DNA from 3 places in the Paenibacillus anseongensis genome. Region 1 is predicted to be linked to each of the others. Evidence: predicted binding sites of a transcription regulator. Region 1 holds the regulator's gene; each other region holds the start of a gene.
The links. Region 1 encodes LexA, which represses DNA repair genes until DNA is damaged. Its sites were predicted from a motif close to CGAACATATGTTCG; they were not measured.

Region 1 (4,438 bases):
TGAATGATGAAGAAAAAGCTCAAATCATCAGCACGTATGAGCCGGAAATCCGTGATTTGGCGGCTAGACGCGGTTACGAAATCTGGGATGTAATCTCCCTTTCCGATGCTACACCGAATATTGAAGAACTGCTTAAGAAATTTGAGCAAGTTCATACACACACAGAAGATGAGATTCGCGCTATCGTTTCCGGTAAAGGGATCTTCATCATTAAATCCGAAGAACTTGGCTATTTCGATGTTGAACTTGAGCCAGGGGATGTCATTTCGGTTCCTGAGAACACGAACCACTTCTTTACACTGATGGATAATCGTCAAATCGTTGCCGTACGTCTTTTCATTGAAAAAGATGGATGGGTCGCTTATAACGTGGAAGATCCAGCTTTCATCAAAGCCTAATACTTTATCTTAGAAGAAAGCCCAACAGCGCAGGACATCTTGTCCAAACCGCCGTTGGGCTTTTCGTTATGCAGTATTAAGCATTAGCGATAATCGGTAAAACTTCCTCTAAACGCGATACCTCATTCGCAGGAACAATCTCATCTCCACTTTGTAGTCCATGATGATTGATCCAAATATTGCGCATACCTACACGTCCGGAACCAAGAATATCCGTCGTCAGTTTATCACCGATCATAATCCCTTCTTCCGCATGAATTCCCAGAAGTTCCAGCGCATGGTGGAAAATAGAAACATCCGGTTTACCCACTCCAAATTCCCCGGAAATGACAATATGATCGAAATAGGACGTAATAGCTGACACACCAGCTAATTTTTCTTTTTGAAGATCAGGTGATCCGTTTGTTAGGAGAAGCAGCTTGTACTTACCCTTCAATGCGTCCAGCACACGGAAAGTTTCTTCATAAACGTAGGGACGATTGCGTCGTTCAGCAGGAAAAAGCTCGCCCAGCTTGTACCCCAGCTCTGCATCTTCTACGCCTAACGCGCGAAGCCCGCGAGTCCACGCTTCCGTGCGATAACCTGGTGCTAGTGCCTCCAATTTGCGAAAATTCTCATTTTCACCTTGTGTGAAATTAGCCCAAAGCCCTTCAAATGGATTAATGCCAATCATTTTGGTGAATGGAAAAGGTTCATAGGATTCGTATAAAGCACGAGCTTCTTTACGAACAGCGGCTTCCAATTCTTCCGGATTCACTGCCGCGTGTTTCGCTGCTTCCGCGCAAGTTGCTTCAAAAGCTTCTTGTACACTGCGGTCATCCCACAAAAGCGTATCATCTAAATCAAAAAGTACAGCCTTCAACGTCATCATTCATTTCCCCTTTGAATGTTGTTTCTATGTGAAAAAGCAACTACTCTTCGTCCGTGAACTTGATGGAATCAAGTTGAACTTTAAGATTGCCTCGGAAAGCCTCAATATATTTTTTTCTCAATTCATTTCGTTCATCGATTTCCGCATCCGATAAGCCAACGGTTTTCGCTTTACGAGCAAGCTCATTAATGCGTTCGATGGTTTTGTCCATACTGTCACTCATAGTGATCCTCCAGTTCAAAAATTCAATATGACTATTACTTTGCCATCCCTCTAGTGGAATGTCAAGAAAACAGCAAAAAGAGGCATAGGAATAATTCCTGGCCTCTATTCGTCTATTTCCATTCTATAGGAAAGTAATGATTAAGGGAGCAATAAAACCTGTCCTTCTTTCAAGGCACTCGTAGTTAAATGATTTTTCGTCTTAATCTCATCTATATAAGAACGAATGTTCTCTCCGTCTTTCTTATGAGCAGTCGCAATACCCCAGAGCGTGTCCCCCTCTTGAATGACAACTTGCTCCTGGACAACTTTCTTAGTTTCAACGTGATTGGATACACTGCCCGTCGGCGAAGACGCCGCCGCATAAGCTTGTACCATGGCACCGAATGAGAACACAGTCCCCAGAATTAATGCAATAAAAAGAAATCGAATGATTGTTTTCGTATTACGTGATTTGGTTGCAATCCCTTTGGACGCGGCAGTTGATCTATGAGGCGTGCGTGAATTGGTAGTGTGTGAGTAGGCCATATACATGAATAATCATCCCCCAAACATTTGTTCTGTTTTTAGAATAACACGAACACATGTTTGAGTCAACGATTTATTCGAACTTATGTTTGTACGAACTCGGGTTCTATGTTATACTTTGGGTAATGATTCCCAGTATTGGAGTGATAACTATTGAGTAAGATTTCGCAGCGTCAACAAGCTATTTTAGAATACATTAAGAACGAAGTGAAAGATAAGGGTTACCCGCCTTCCGTACGCGAAATCGGCGAGGCTGTCGGACTAGCCTCCAGTTCAACCGTACATGGTCATTTGGAGCGTCTTGAGAAGAAAGGTTTGATTCGTCGTGATCCAACCAAACCTCGCGCTATCGAGATTCTTGGCTTAGACGGTGCCGAGACTCATTTCGCTGTTTCCGTTGCACGCGTACCACTCGTAGGTAAAGTTACCGCCGGTGTGCCAATTACGGCGACAGAGAACATCGAAGACTACTTCCCTCTTCCAGTCAGCATGGTCGGAGATAACAATGTGTTTATGCTTAGCGTCATGGGAGACAGTATGATCGAAGCCGGCATACATAACGGAGATTATGTCATCGTCAAGCAGCAGCAAACAGCGAACAATGGTGACATCGTTGTCGCGATGACGGAAGACGACGAAGCGACGGTCAAGCGTTTTTACAAAGAGAAGGATCATATCCGCCTTCAACCGGAAAACTCAGCTTTGAAGCCGATTCTACTGAAAAATGTTACGATTCTAGGCCGAGTCATCGGATTATTCCGCGATATGTAAGAATAAGAAGGACCGTCAGGTGGATCTGCCTGATGGTCCTTTTTAGGTGCGCGCGAATCCAGCTAAGGATCCACGAAACAGGATAAGGGAACTGTAGTACTCTATTTGGAGAAAAATAGCCATTGTAATCTCGAAGAGGAACTACAGGCCTTTATTTGACGTCCAACAATCGTCCTATCAGTGAAATCAACAAAATAGCGAACTGTAGATCCCCTTACCTAGTGGATAATGTGCTTCTTCTGGCAAATAAGGGACTATAGTTCCCCCTATAAAGACAAAAAACCGAAGGACAATTCGTCCCCCGGTTTTCTTACGAATCAAAATGCAAGCGCCCAATTCCCCTGACGGAAAATAGGCTCCAAACTACCATCCTGAAGCACACCGTCAATCTCAAGATCAGCCGTCCCGATCATGAAGTCCACGTGGATCAGACTTGTGTTCCCGCCTCTTACTTTCAGCTCCTCGTTGGATAAAGAAGCCCCATCCTTCATATTGATTGGATAACAGCTGCCCAAAGCAAGATGGCAGGAGGCATTTTCATCAATACCTGTATTATAAAAAATCCGTTTTAGATTGGATATCGGTGAATCATAGGGAACAAGCGCGACTTCGCCTAAATAACGAGCGCCTTCGTCCATTTCCAATAACCTGGTCAAATGCTCATGGCCGACCTCTGCCTTATAATCTACAACCTTGCCGTCTTCGAACTTGAACGAAAACTTATCGACCAATGCGCCATTCACATTCAGCGGCATGGTACTTGTTACCGTCCCGTTAACACCTGTCCGCTTGGGCATCGTAAATACTTCTTCCGTCGGCATATTCGCAACAAAGCGAATCCCGCTCGCGTTCGCTTTATCCCCACCAAGCCAAATGTGGCCATCTGGCAGCTCTACGCGCAGATCAGTCCCTGCAGCCCGGTACTGCAGCGCTGCATATTGTTTATCGTTCAGCACCTTGCGAACGCGCTTCAACTGCTCAATATGTGCACGCCATGCACTAACCGGATCGTTTTCATATACACGATTGAACCGAAAAATAGCGTCCCACATCGCATCCATCCGCTCTTCTTCAGGAAGATCCGCGTAAACTTTGGAAGCCCATGCAGTTGTCGGTGCTTTAATTAAGCACCAGCTGAACGTGCTCGTTCTTACGTATTTTTGATACTTAGAACGTGCTGTTGCCATCGCCTTGGAAGCTCTGGAAATCACACCAGGGTCAATACCGGCATACAAATCAGGATCTGGCACCTTAATATTCAGAAGTGCTCCGCCATTCTCAACAAAACGCTCCAACATATCCGTATACCACACCGGGTAGTAGTAGAGTGCATCATCATGAGCCGTTTCTAAGCGCGCACGCGTCAGGAAATCATCCTGCCAGTTCACCTGCACATAGTTCGCACCAGCCTCATAAGCTTTCTTAACAATTAGGCGCGTCAAGTCCAAGCATTCCATTGGTGACTCAATCATTAGGTCTTGACCTTTGGTCAAATTAACGCCAATTTTTACCACTAGTTCCGCATATTTCTCTAAGTTGACTAAAAAATTATCCATGAGTTCCTGCTCCTTCGCATGAAAAAGCCCATCAGTTCAGGACGTACCTGAATCATGACGGGCTATCTTATCTAATTTTCAAACATTGCTGA
Region 2 (4,438 bases), on a different contig from region 1:
AGTAAAAATTGGCGGTTTTTACATCTGTCCCCTCAAAATCAATGAAATAAGTATGATTTTGAATACATTATGAAAATATACACTGTTATTTTATCTTTTGTCGAAGAAGCTTGTCAAGCGATTGTCCATGAGAAGATCATCATGCCCAACTGCATGCCCTTTTATTCATTCATATTGTTAAGTAATTTCAGTTATTATTTAACAACATTAATCATCGAAGGTATCATCATGGATTTCGAAATCATCTTCACTCGGCTCGCTGCTCAACTGACTAAGTACTTTCGTCACTACGGCGCCCGTGTACCCTCTGCGCATTAGAAAAGCTGCCGTCTTTCTCTTCTTATCAAAAGCCTCGCCAGAGGTTTGCTTCCATTTCGTTTGAGCAAGCTTCATGGCTCCAGCTATTTCATCTTCTTGATTGATGTTCTCCATTGCATGTTTAACCAACTCTTTATCGATGCCTTTTTGCTGCAGCTCTTGACGAACGAGGTTACGGCCTTTCTTTTGAGAAATAATCCGGCTGTCCGTCCACATTTTGGCAAATTCTTCATCATTCAGATAATTTTGCGAAGCTAACTTCTCAATCACCCATTCGATAATGGGTGGTTCATAACCTGATTCTTTGAGCTTGCGTTTCAACTCGCTCGATGAGTGCGGTCTCCGGCCAATCGCTCGCAAAGCTTTCATGTACGCATTATTCCGTTCTTCATCTTGAATGATTCTCTCAATATCTTGGAGATCTACGCTCTCTCCTTTGACTAGTCGATGCTTAATCAGAATGTCTTCGTGAACGGAAAACGCGTACTCCTCATTCAAAAATATGTTATAGCGGTGCTTCCCCCGCTTCTGTTTCTCCACTAATGTGATGATAGAAATCTGTTGTTCTTCCTGCTCCAAGCTTTCTAGCCCCTTTCATGCACGAAAGCACCCTAACCTAAGGTTTAAGGTGCTTCACGTTATGATATATAATCGAATCTTACTCGAAAGCCGCTTCTAACTCATCGTCTTCCTCGTCTACATTTGGTCCGACAGCAATAATTAAATTGCTGTTTTCACGGATTTTTTGTTCAATCGTTTCGGAGATTGCCTTGTTATCTTTCAAGAATTGTTTAGCATTTTCACGACCTTGGCCTAAACGTTCGCCCTCATAAGAATACCAGGCTCCGCTCTTATTCACGATATCCATCTCAGTTCCGATATCAATGATACTGCCTTCACGTGAAATGCCTTCACCGTACATAATATCTACTTCCGCTTGTTTGAACGGAGGAGCTACTTTATTCTTAACGACCTTAATTCTCGTCCGGTTACCGACCATGTCATTACCTTGCTTAATTGTTTCTATACGACGAACATCCAGTCGAACGGAGGAATAGAACTTCAGTGCACGGCCACCAGGAGTTGTCTCCGGGTTTCCGAACATAACGCCGACTTTCTCACGCAATTGGTTAATGAAAATCGCAATAACCTTCGATTTGTTGATCGCACCAGAAAGCTTACGAAGTGCTTGAGACATCAAACGTGCTTGCAGACCCACGTGAGAGTCTCCCATTTCGCCTTCGATCTCTGCTTTAGGTACTAGCGCCGCTACAGAGTCGATAACGATAATATCTACCGCGCCGCTTCTTACAAGCGCTTCTGCGATCTCTAGTGCTTGCTCACCCGTATCAGGTTGAGAGAGTAACAACTCATCTATGTTAATGCCGAGCTTACTTGCATAAGAAGGATCCAACGCGTGCTCTGCATCGATAAATGCAGCTTGTCCGCCAACCTTTTGAACTTCAGCGATCGCATGTAACGCTACTGTTGTTTTACCTGAAGATTCAGGTCCGTATACTTCAATAATTCTTCCGCGTGGGAATCCACCTATTCCTAGAGCAATATCAAGGGCTAACGCTCCACTTGAAATTGTTTCAACTTGCATATGCGTTGATTCTCCAAGCTTCATAATGGAGCCTTTACCGAACTGTTTCTCAATTTGTCGTAATGCATTATCAAGTGCTGCGCGACGGTCTGTCAAAACACTCACTTCCTTCTATCATTATAGGTATATGATAACTTGTTTCGGGGTGTTTGCCAAGTACTTTTTCGAACATACATTCGTTTTTTTTCGCGAACAAACAAAAAACCGTAACAAAGTTATCGCTTTGTTACGGTTCTTCCGTTAACACTTCTTTGATTATATGCGAACTCTAGCTTTCTTTCAACTGTTTCCAAAGGTGGTAGAGCGCGCTCTTCGCGGATCTATGTTTAATCGATTCCCGGTTGCCGGAAAGCTGCAGCGTAATGACTTGTGTCTCCGCGTTTTTTTGCGCAAATCCAATATATACAAGCCCGACAGGTTTGCCTTCAGACGAGCCAGGACCGGCTACACCGGTTACGGAAATGCCAAAGTCACTTCCCGTAGTCGTGAGCAAACTCTCTGCTAAGATAACCGCTGTTTCGCTGCTAACAGCACCTGGCGCACCCTCGCCTTCCAACACCTCCATTGGAACACCGAGAAGCTTATGTTTAAGCGCATTGGAATAACAGATAATGCCCCCTAGGAACGAGTTCGAACTCCCGGGTATTGAAGTTATTAAATCACTGAGCAAACCGCCTGTGCAGCTCTCAGCAACTGCAAGCGACAGCTTGCGTTCATCCAGCATTTTCAAAACCGTTGTTTCAATCGGTACGTCTTGATCCGCGTAAATATGCTGGCCTAAACGGCTTCTAATTTCTTGTTCCGTCGCAAACAGCTTGCGTTCGCCCTCTTCCGCCGTTTGTGCACGAGTCGTCAGACGAATCGTCACTTCGCCTTCTTTGGCATATGGAGCAATGGTTGGGTCCGATTGTGCTTGAATCAAATCAATTAATTGATGCTCTAAATTAGATTCTCCGATGCCGGCAAATTTGAGCATTTTGGAATAAAGCGGAACTTCATCATGCATAACCGCACGCAGCCAAGGAATCGCATAGTTGGTAAACATGGGCTTCATTTCTTTGGGCGGTCCAGGCAGAAGAATGAAATGAGTTCCTTCAAACGTGAAGGCAACACCTACGGCCAATCCTGTTTCGTTATGTAATGGATCACTGCCCTCAAGCATTAACGCTTGGCGCCTGTTGCTTTCTACCATATGTATCCCGCGTGATTGAAACATCTGGGTGATTGCGTTCATCGACGGCTCATGAATGATTAACTGACGGCCTACGTAAGCCGCTAGGACATCTTTTGTAAGGTCATCCTGTGTTGGACCCAAACCACCTGTGCAGATGACCACGTCGGCTCTGGAGGCGGCTAATGTGAGGCTTTCCAGCAATCTCTGCTCATTATCGCCCACTACGGTCTGGAAATAGATGTCCACACCAATTGCGGCGCACTCCCTGGAAAGAAATTGAGCGTTCGTATTAACAATTTGTCCAAGCAAGAGCTCTGTTCCAACAGCAACGATTTCTGCTTTCATCCCAGCATCCTCCTAGAATAGAAAAAAACCAATAGGAAGCCCTATTGTGTCTTTTCTGAAAAGTCTATGACATGTTTATTTTTCACAAAATACTCGATACCTGAGTAGACCGTAATGATGGCCGCTGCCCAACTTGCTATAACATCAAAAGGGAAATCCACAAACGTAAACGGAAAATTATTGATAAGTAGCGCTATGATGGCTGTAATCTGAGCTGCCGTCTTTGCTTTCCCCCACTTACTAGCCGCCATCACTGTGCCTTCCAGCAGAGCAATCTGGCGAAGACCAGTTACAGCCCATTCTCTACTGATAATAACAATGACGATCCAAGCATCTACTTTACCCATTTCCACTAGTGAAACGAGCACAGCCGTAACAAGCAGCTTATCCGCCAAGGGATCAAGCAGCTTGCCTAAATTGGTTACTAAATTGCGTTTTCTGGCAATATAACCATCTAAACTATCTGTGCTCGCTGCAATAATGAAAATAGTAGCAGCAATAATTTGGTTATACGTAATGCTAAATTCCTCAATCCGTATATGAGGGAATTTTACCTTAATCAACAGAAAAAACATGATGATCGGTACTAGTAAAATCCTCGCCACGGTGATGCGGTTGGCCAGGTTCATGCAATTACCTCCCCAGATAAGTCAAACTCATAAGAGTGGGTAATACGAACTTTGGCAAGTTCACCGATCGTCAGTTTACCATTCGAAACGAATACTTCCCCATCGATCTCGGGAGCATCAAATTGAGAACGTCCAATATACACATCACTTCTGCCATCGTACCGCTCAATCAATACATCAATTTCTTGACCGATACGGCGTCCGCCGCGGATATTCGAAATTTCTCTCTGAATTTCCATGATCGCATTCGCACGATACTCTTTCACATCATCAGGCACTTGATTCGGCAAACGCGCCGCCGGCGTATCATCTTCTTTGGAATAGGCAAAAACGCCAAGGCGATCGAACTGTACATCACGAACAAAT
Region 3 (4,438 bases), on a different contig from region 1:
CCTTCATCCCTCTGAGAGCTTATTTGGAGCGTGCCCATATTTTCGATAGTGAAGTGCTGGATTAAACAAAACGCTAGGATAGACTGAGGATAAATGTCAGTCATGATCCTAGCGTTTTTTTGCAGATAGAATGTTAATTATATCCTAACAGAGGTTAGTTTCGTACCTGTCTATTGCCCATCAGTCTTAGTAGAATAAACCTATAGGGCTTAGTGGGCTCACCGCTCGAAAGAGGACCTTGGGAGCGCCTAGCATTTTAATAGCGAAAGGTGTGTAGAGATGACAAATCCGATTATTCAAGAACGAACAGAGCGCACGCAGTGGTTTTTGCAGGATCGATTCGGTATGTTCATTCACTGGGGATTGTATGCGATTCCAGCTAGAGGGGAATGGGTTCGCAATGCGGAGCGCATTTCGGTAGAGGACTATCAGCCGTATTTTGATGAATTCGACCCAGTTCGCTATGATCCTAAAGCATGGGCGCGCGCAGCCAAACAAGCAGGGATGAAATATGCGGTATTGACGGCAAAACATCATGATGGTTTTTGCTTATTTGATAGCGCTCTCACGGAATATAAATCAACGAACACCAAAGCCGGGCGAGATTTAGTGCGGGAATTTATTGAAGCATTTCGGGCGGAAGGCTTGAAGGTGGGGCTCTATTATTCGCTAATTGATTGGCATCATGAGGATTATCCGGCTTATGGAGATCGCCACCATCCGATGCGGGGGAACGAGAGTTATGCCAGAAATCCGGAGACGTTCGACAGATATTTGCAATATATGCACGGGCAAGTCAAAGAGCTGCTCACGAATTATGGCAAGCTGGACATCATGTGGTTCGATTTCTCCTATGATCAGATGAAGGGGGAGACCTGGAAAGCAACCGAGCTGATGACGATGATTCGGTCTCTGCAGCCGCACGTCATTGTAGATAACCGTCTGGACGCAAGCGGCGAGGAAGGCGGAAGCATTTATACGAACAATCCGCTCAGCTATTCGGGCGACTTTGCTTCACCGGAACAAATCATTCCACCGCAGGGTGTGACGGATCACGAGGGCAACCCTATTCCATGGGAAGCTTGTATTACGCTAAATAATAACTGGGGCTATGCAGCTCAGGATTTCCAATATAAATCCCCGACTACCGTTATTCGGAAGCTGGTAGAGTGCGTCAGCAAAAACGGTAATTTGCTCTTGAATGTCGGTCCTAATGCGCTCGGCGAGATTCCGCAGGAGTCATTGGACATTTTGTCGGAGATTGGCGATTGGGTTCAGAAAAATGGGAACAGCATTTACGGCTGCGGGCAAGCTGATTGGCCGAAACCGGAATGGGGCAGGTATACGCAAAAGGGCAATCTGCTGTATGCCCACTTGTTCGAAGAAAGCGTAGGTCCCATCAATTTGAACGGTTTGGCTGGTAAAGTGAAGAAAGCCAGGCTGCTATCGGACGGTTCCGAAGTCTTCTTAAGCCGCCCTTGGAATGCTGCACAGTATCCGGATGATGCGTTCATTAGTTTCGGTAGACCGGAGCATTCGAGCTACCCGCTGCCGGATAAGAGGGCGACAGTTGTAGAGCTTACGCTGCTGTAATTTTGAAATTAACATTTGACCAGGCTCCCATTCGATTTTAAGATAATAGTAGTCTTATTATTATTTTGGAAACGAAGGTGCCCTCATTTGACTTATTTTCTTGTTTATTTACTGCTGATGAATATCGTTACTTTCATAGAGATGGGGCACGACAAGGGACAAGCCAAAAAAGGCGGACGCAGAGTCCCTGAGAAGCGGCTGTTTATGTTTGCTGCACTTGGCGGCGGGATTGGCGGTTGGCTCGGCATGCGGGTTTGGCGGCATAAGACGAAGCATACCTCATTCGTTATCGGGATGCCTTTGCTTGTTGCGCTAAATTGTATATGCGTTATTTTGATCGCCATTTATATGTAGTCAAGATTATGTTCGTATCCTCATATGTATAAAGCATGACGGGACATCGGAGGTACGAACATGAGTTATCAGCTGTATGGCATCGATCCTGCGTTGATTGAGCGAGTCAAGTTCAAATTAAGAAACCCGGCGATCAAGGAACGCCTCATCATGCTGCTGCAAAGCGTTACGAAGGCTGATTTGCAAAATCGTATGAAGGTCACGCAGCTCATCGGGATTGCCTCCGGCATTCTCGGCGAGAATCTGACCAACTTCCAAGCGAATCAGATTTTGGAGTTCATTCTTTCCCAAAAAATCGATCCCTCGAACACGTTTCACTTAATCAAACTGTGGACGATGTTTCGATAAGCTATTCCCAAAATGCCGCCTGCAAGGTCTAAGCGACCTGGCCAGGTGGTATTTTTTTACTTTTCAAAAAAACCACTTGCATAACGAATACGTGTTCGGTATATAATAAGTAACACGAATATATGTTCGCATATGGTGGTGAAAAATATGAGTGTTCATGCAAGAATTGAGACAGAAGAGGATGTTCAAATTATTAAGGAATATACGCTGCTGCCCATTTTGCTCGATATGTTGGCAAGGGATATGGAGGAGCTCAAGGTTTATAAGGATAAAATTGTGTATAATCATATTCTTTTTTACCTCAGAGAGGTGGAGACCGCCATTTATCCTCAATTACAAAGCATTAAGAGTGTTATGAAGAAAAGAGATATTAAAGTCATTCACACCGAAATGAATGCGTTAGGCATTAATGTCGAGTACAAAGTCCGAGGCTACATCCATCACTTCACGATGCTTCGCAGCTTGGTTAAAGCAGAACTGATGACTACGCTGATGAATATGCGGGGGGGATTACGGTGAGCAAAGGAAAGGAACGGACGATATTCCTGGCGGATTGCCAGAGCTTCTACGCAAGTGTAGAGAAGGCGGATCATCCGGGAGTCAGGGATAAACCGGTTGCGGTCGCGGGAGACCCTGCTTTGCGTTCTGGCATCATTCTGGCTGCCTGTCCCATCGCCAAATCATTTGGCGTTTCCACGGCGGAGCGGTTGGGGGAAGCGCTCAAGAAATGCCCGGAACTGGTCGTTATGCGTCCGCGCATGCAGCATTATATTGATGTTTCGCTTATGATTACTAAAATATACGAAGAATTTACCGATCTTGTTGAGGTTTTCAGTATTGATGAGCAGTTTCTGGACATTACGGCAAGTTTGCCTGTTTTCGGAGACCCGGATACGATTGCGATGGCCATTCAGCGGAAGGTGCTGCAGCAAACGGGCGTGAAAGTCCGCATAGGGATTAGCTCGAATAAAATTCTGGCGAAGATCGCGACCGATATTTGGGCTAAAAAGAATGAGACAGGCATCTTCACGCTGCGCCCGCCCGCCGTTGAGGAGTACTTATGGGCGCAGCCTGTAAGTAAAATGTTTGGTGTCGGTTCACGGATGACCGCGCATTTTACCAGACTCGGCATGTATACGATCGGGGATGTGGCAAGAACGCCGCTTCCGCTGCTCAAGGACAAATTCCGTGCCCGATTTGGCAAGCAATCCGACATTCATGCGGAAGTTATGTGGCGAACAGCGAATGGTTTGGATGACAGTCCGGTCACGCCCGGTACGTTCGATACGCCTCCGAAGTCTATAGGCCATATGATGACTCTCCCTAGGGATTATGCGGAATCCGCTGAGGTGGATACGATCCTGCTTGAGCTTACTGAAGAGGTATGCCGCGATTGCCGACGCAAGGGATATATGGCGTCCATTGTGACTGTTAGCTGTATGTGCAGCCCGTTCGATGCTCCAACAGGCTTCTCACGCCAAATGAAGATGCCTGACCCTACGAATCACACTAGAACAGTTTTTCAAGCTGTTAAGAAGTTGTTCTACAAGTTCTGGGACACGATGCCCGTCCGCCGGGCCGGTGTGATGTTAAGCCAATTCGTTGACGATGACACGTATCAGCTTACGCTTTTTGAAGATCAGATCAAGGCGAGGGCACTTGAGAAAGTAACAGACAGCCTCAAGGACCGATTCGGCAACGCAGCGATTGTGCGGGCTTCCTCGCTCACGACAGCCGGTCAAGCACAGAACAGAGCGCTCAAAATCGGGGGGCACTATAAATGAGTAAGAAACTGGAAAAGAACGGTTTGTGGGAGTCCAGCAGGATGATGCTGCCTCAGCACCGGGAAGCGCTGCAACATTTGCGCAGCGACAAGGCTGCTCCGGCGAATCGTCCTACAGCGGAGGACATTGGCATTATGCGGGATTACGTGCTGCTGCCCTTGATGCATGGGATGATCAAAAGAAAGGCTGCCCAGATCGAAAGATCCGCCGAAACGCTCAGGCAGCTCTATTCACGCGCTGCCCATGCGCTTGCAGCTCAAATTCTAGCCGATATCAGTGAAACCAAAACGAAAATGATGCACAGAAGCATTCAAATGTTCGAAGAAGAGAAAAATGATCGAGCCATTCATTACCGCTAT

Region 2: recA (recombinase RecA) is a predicted target of LexA. The motif match lies at 2,090-2,103, and genes of this name have one in related genera.
Region 3: GON05_RS20365 (YhjD family protein) is a predicted target of LexA. The motif match lies at 2,411-2,424, and genes of this name have one in related genera.

Annotation. Positions count from the first base shown of each region.
Region 1 is NZ_WSEM01000033.1:137,963-142,400, reverse strand. It holds gene GON05_RS30825 (1,2-dihydroxy-3-keto-5-methylthiopentene dioxygenase) at 1-398, shown strand, start outside; gene GON05_RS30820 (HAD family hydrolase) at 475-1,266, opposite strand; gene GON05_RS30815 (DUF896 domain-containing protein) at 1,310-1,492, opposite strand; gene GON05_RS39495 (LysM peptidoglycan-binding domain-containing protein) at 1,633-2,019, opposite strand; gene lexA (transcriptional repressor LexA) at 2,173-2,790, shown strand; gene GON05_RS30800 (aminopeptidase) at 3,108-4,346, opposite strand.
Region 2 is NZ_WSEM01000016.1:735,686-740,123, forward strand. It holds gene GON05_RS19605 (regulatory protein RecX) at 208-897, opposite strand; gene recA (recombinase RecA) at 977-2,020, opposite strand; gene GON05_RS19615 (competence/damage-inducible protein A) at 2,193-3,443, opposite strand; gene pgsA (CDP-diacylglycerol--glycerol-3-phosphate 3-phosphatidyltransferase) at 3,485-4,072, opposite strand; gene rimO (30S ribosomal protein S12 methylthiotransferase RimO) at 4,069-4,438, opposite strand, start outside.
Region 3 is NZ_WSEM01000016.1:879,681-884,118, reverse strand. It holds gene recG (ATP-dependent DNA helicase RecG) at 1-65, shown strand, start outside; gene GON05_RS20380 (alpha-L-fucosidase) at 280-1,593, shown strand; gene GON05_RS20375 (DUF1294 domain-containing protein) at 1,681-1,947, shown strand; gene GON05_RS20370 (stage VI sporulation protein F) at 2,008-2,295, shown strand; gene GON05_RS20365 (YhjD family protein) at 2,443-2,814, shown strand; gene GON05_RS20360 (DNA polymerase IV) at 2,811-4,079, shown strand; gene GON05_RS20355 (YhjD family protein) at 4,076-4,438, shown strand, end outside.